DNA from 2 places in the Streptomyces sp. C36 genome. Region 2 is predicted to be linked to the other one. Evidence: riboswitches for the same ligand, from Rfam matches in the RefSeq annotation. Region 2 holds a riboswitch; the other holds the start of a gene.
The links. A riboswitch is a leader RNA that binds a small molecule or an ion and turns the genes downstream of it on or off. The one in region 2 is predicted to bind thiamine pyrophosphate.
Positions count from the first base shown of each region.

Region 1 (2,176 bases), on a different contig from region 2:
GTGGACGGCATGCGCGCCCTGCGCGACGGCGAGGTGCCGGGCGGCCCCGCCCGCCTGTCCAACATCGTCTTCATGGGCATGGGCGAGCCGCTGGCGAACTACAAGCGTGTCGTCGGCGCCATCCGCCGGCTCACCGACCCCGAGCCGGACGGCCTGGGGCTCTCCCAGCGCGGCATCACCGTCTCCACCGTCGGCCTGGTCCCGGCGATGCACCGCTTCGCCGACGAGGGCTTCAAGTGCCGCCTGGCGGTCTCGCTGCACGCCCCCGACGACGAGCTGCGCGACACCCTCGTGCCCGTCAACACCCGCTGGAAGGTCCGCGAGGTCCTCGACGCCGCGTGGGAGTACGCGGAGAAGTCCGGGCGCCGGATCTCCATCGAGTACGCCCTGATCCGGGACATCAACGACCAGGCGTGGCGCGGTGACCTGCTCGGCCGGCTCCTCAAGGGCAAGCGGGTGCACGTCAACCTCATCCCGCTCAACCCCACCCCGGGCTCCAAGTGGACGGCCTCCCGCCCGGAGGACGAGCGCGCCTTCGTCGAGGCGATCGCCGCGCACGGCGTGCCCGTGACCGTGCGGGACACCCGTGGGCAGGAGATCGACGGGGCGTGCGGACAGCTGGCCGCGACCGAGCGCTGATACTGTCCCCCTGCACCACTCGCACAAGCGACCATTCGCACAAATGAACATCCGACAGGGGAGCGCAGCGAGCGCTGAGAGTGCGGCACGGCCCGCAGACCCTCGGACCTGATCCGGTTAGTACCGGCGTAGGGAGTCAGCACCACCATGAACACCCATCTCCGGCGTGCCGTCGGCGCGGCCGCCGCGGCCGCGCTCGGCCTGCCCGTCCTCGCGGCCTGCGGGGGCTCCGACGAGGGCTCGGGGGAGTCGAAGGGCAAGACCGTCACCCTGGTCTCGCACGACTCCTTCGCGGCCTCCGACGCCGTGCTCGAGGAGTTCACCCGGCAGACCGGCTACAAGGTCAAGGTCCTCAAGAGCGGGGACGCCGGCCGGGCCGTCAACCAGGCGATCCTCTCCAAGAGCCACCCCCAGGGCGACGTCTTCTTCGGCGTCGACAACACCCTGCTCTCGCGCGCCCTCGACAAGGGAATCTTCGCCCCGTACGAGGCCAAGGGCCTGGACCGCGTCCCCAAGAGCCTGCAGGCCGACGCGGCCGAGCACCGCGTCACGCCCGTCGACACCGGCGACATCTGCGTCAACTACGACCGGGCCTACTTCGCGGACCACAAGCTGGACCCGCCGCAGTCCTTCGACGACCTGGTCAAGCCGGAGTACAAGAACCTCCTGGTCACCGAGAACTCCGCGACCTCCTCTCCCGGCCTCGCCTTCCAGCTCGCCACCGTCGCCAAGTACGGGGACGACGGCTGGAAGGACTACTGGAAGAAGCTCAAGGACAACGGCGTCGAGGTCGTCGACGGCTGGGAGCAGGCCTACAACGACCGCTTCTCCGGCTCCGCCGCCGGAAAGAAGGCCAAGGGCGACAAGCCCCTCGTGGTCTCCTACGCCTCCAGCCCGCCCGCCGAGGTGCTCGGCGTGAAGCCGGCGCCCAAGGAGGGCCCGACCGGCGTGTCCACCGGCACCTGCTTCCGGCAGATCGAGTTCGCCGGTCTGCTCAAGGGCGCGAAGAACACCGAGGGCGGCAAGGCCCTCCTGGACTTCCTGCTGAGCAAGAGGTTCCAGGAGGACATGCCGCTGCAGATGTTCGTCAAGCCCGCCACCGACGACGCCAAGCTGCCCGAGGTCTTCACCACGTACGGCGCGCGGATCGACAAGCCCGAGACGCTCGCCCCGGAGAAGATCGCCCAGAACCGCGACCAGTGGGTCAAGGAATGGTCCTCGCTCGTCCTGAGGTAGCCCCCCGCGACGCCGCCGCCCCCCAGGGCGGCGGCCCCCGGCGCACGGCGACGCGGCTCGGCCTGATGGCCCTGCCGCTCGCCTTCTTCGGCGTCTTCTTCGCCTACCCCGTCGCCTCGATCGTCGGCCGCGGCCTCAAGGACGGGGGGCAGTGGCAGTTCGCCCGCGTCGGCGAGGTGATCACCGACCCGCGCATCGGCCACGTCCTGTGGTTCACCACCTGGCAGGCCGCCGCCTCCACCGCGCTGACGCTTCTCCTCGCGCTGCCCGGCGCGTACGTCCTCGCGCGCTTCGACTTCCC
Region 1 covers NZ_JBFQGI010000005.1:523,090-525,265, forward strand. The annotation lists gene rlmN (23S rRNA (adenine(2503)-C(2))-methyltransferase RlmN) at 1-639, shown strand, start outside; TPP riboswitch at 686-791, shown strand; gene AB4K12_RS18755 (thiamine ABC transporter substrate binding subunit) at 787-1,875, shown strand; gene AB4K12_RS18760 (ABC transporter permease) at 1,941-2,176, shown strand, end outside.
Region 1: another riboswitch for thiamine pyrophosphate. It lies ahead of AB4K12_RS18755 (thiamine ABC transporter substrate binding subunit); the one in region 2 lies ahead of thiO (glycine oxidase ThiO).

Region 2 (2,176 bases):
GCGGGCCTCCTCGGGCAGCCGCCCGGTGGTCAGCACCTCGGCCATCACGTCGCCGGTGACCGGGGTGAGCAGCACGCCGTTGCGGTAGTGGCCGGTGGCCGCGAGCAGCCCGGGCAGGGCGGTGGGGCCGAGCAGCGGGGCGTTGTCGGGGGAGCCGGGTCGCAGCCCCGCGCGGGTCTCCACCAGCGGCAGCTCGGTGATGCCGGGCATGAGCTCGTGGGCGTCGCGCAGCAGCTCGTAGACGCCGCCGGCGGTGACGGTGGTGTCCCAGCCGAGCTCCTCGCTGGTGGCGCCGACGACCAGCTCGCCGTTCTCGCGCGGCACCAGGTACACCGGACAGCCGCGCACCACCGCCCGTACGGTGCGGGAGAGGAAGGGCCGGTAGGCGTCCGGCACGCGCAGCCGCAGGACCTGGCCCTTGACCGGGCGGACCGGGGGCAGCACGTCCTCGGGCAGCCCCGCCAGGCGGCCGCTGAGGCTGCCCGCCGCCAGCACGGTCTGGCCGGCGGCCAGCAGGGTGCCGTCGGCGAGCTCGGCGCCCACCGCGCGGCCGCCGGCCAGCAGCGCCCGTACGGCCTCGTGGCGGTGGAAGACCACCCCGGCCCGCTCACAGGCAGTCAGCAGCGCCCGGGACAGGCGCCGGGGGTCGGTCTGGTGGTCGCCGTCCACCCGCAGCCCGCCGCGCACGCCGGGCGCCAGCATCGGCTCCAGACGGCGGCATTCGCGCCCCGACAGCCACTGCGCGTCCAGCCCGGAGCGCAGCTGCAGCTCGTGCAGCTCGCGCAGATGGGCCCGGTCGTCGGCGTCGAGGGCGACGGCGAGGGTGCCGCAGGCGCGGTAGCCGGTCTCCACGCCGCTGGCCTCCTCCAGCTCGGCCGTGAACGCCGGATAGCGCCGCGCGGAGGCGAGGTTGAGGGCGAGCAGCGTCTGCTCGCCGTAGTGCAGTTCGGTGACGGCGGCCAGCATTCCGGCCGCCACCTGGGCCGCGCCCTGGCCGGGCGCCGGGTCGGCGACCGCCACGCGCAGACCGCGCTGGGCGGCGCGCCAGGCCGTGACCAGGCCGATGACGCCGCCGCCGATGACCAGAACGTCACGGGTGTGCCGCGCGTGCATGGGCTTCCAGCCCCTCCCTTCGCCGGCATGACCCGGATCAGGTTCGTACGGTCGGAGGCCGTCCAGCCTCCCTCTCAGCCCGGTGCGTCCGGGCTCCCGCGAGTGCTTGCAGCGGCCACAGTAGTACGCGCCGAGGAGGGGCCGGAAGGGCGGCCCACGCGTAGTTCGTGGTGATCGGACCCCCAAACATCGTGACGCTGTGTCAGAGGTCTCGTCACCGGTTGCTCCGACGGACGCAGGTCGCCGTCCTACAGTTGATCGCGTGAGCGAGCAGACGAACACCTCCAGTGACCGGCGCGTCGTCATCGTCGGCGCGGGCATGGCCGGGGTGCAGACCGCCGTCGCCCTGCGCGAGCAGGGCTGGAAGGGCGCGATCTCCCTGCTGGGCGCCGAGCCCCACCCGCCCTACGACCGTCCCCCGCTGTCCAAGGCCGTGCTCCTGGGCAAGGCCGAGGGATCCGCCTTCGAGGTCGATTTCGCCTCGCTCGGCATCGACCTCGAGCTGGGCCGGGAGGCCACCGGCCTGCGGGCGGACGACCACGTGCTGGAGACCGCGCGGGGGCCGGTGCCTTACGACGTGCTGGTCGTCGCCACCGGCGCCGAGCCCATCACCCTGCCCGGCAGCGAGGGCGTGCCCGGCGTCCACGTGCTGCGAACCCTCGACGACGTCGAGGGACTGCGCCCGGTGCTCGCCGGGCAGCGCGACGTCGTCGCGGTCGGGGCCGGCTGGATCGGCGCCGAGTTCGCGACGGCCGCGCTCGAGGCGGGCTGCCGGGTGACCGTGGTCGAGGCCGCGGACCGGCCGCTGGCGGACGCCATGCCGCCCGAGGTCGCCGGCCACATGGCCGAGTGGTACGCCCACAGCGGAGCCCGCCTCCTGACCGGCGCGCGGGTGACGGCGGTGGAGGAGGGCGCGGTCGTCCTCGACGACGGCACCCGCCTGCCGGCCGGCGCGGTGGTCGTGGGCATCGGCGCGCGGCCCGCGACGGCCTGGCTGGCCGGTTCCGGCATCGAGCTCGCGGAGGACCGCTCCATCGCCGCCGACGACCGGCTGCACACCTCG
Region 2 covers NZ_JBFQGI010000002.1:697,795-699,970, forward strand. The annotation lists gene thiO (glycine oxidase ThiO) at 1-1,113, opposite strand, end outside; TPP riboswitch at 1,111-1,223, opposite strand; gene AB4K12_RS08795 (NAD(P)/FAD-dependent oxidoreductase) at 1,376-2,176, shown strand, end outside.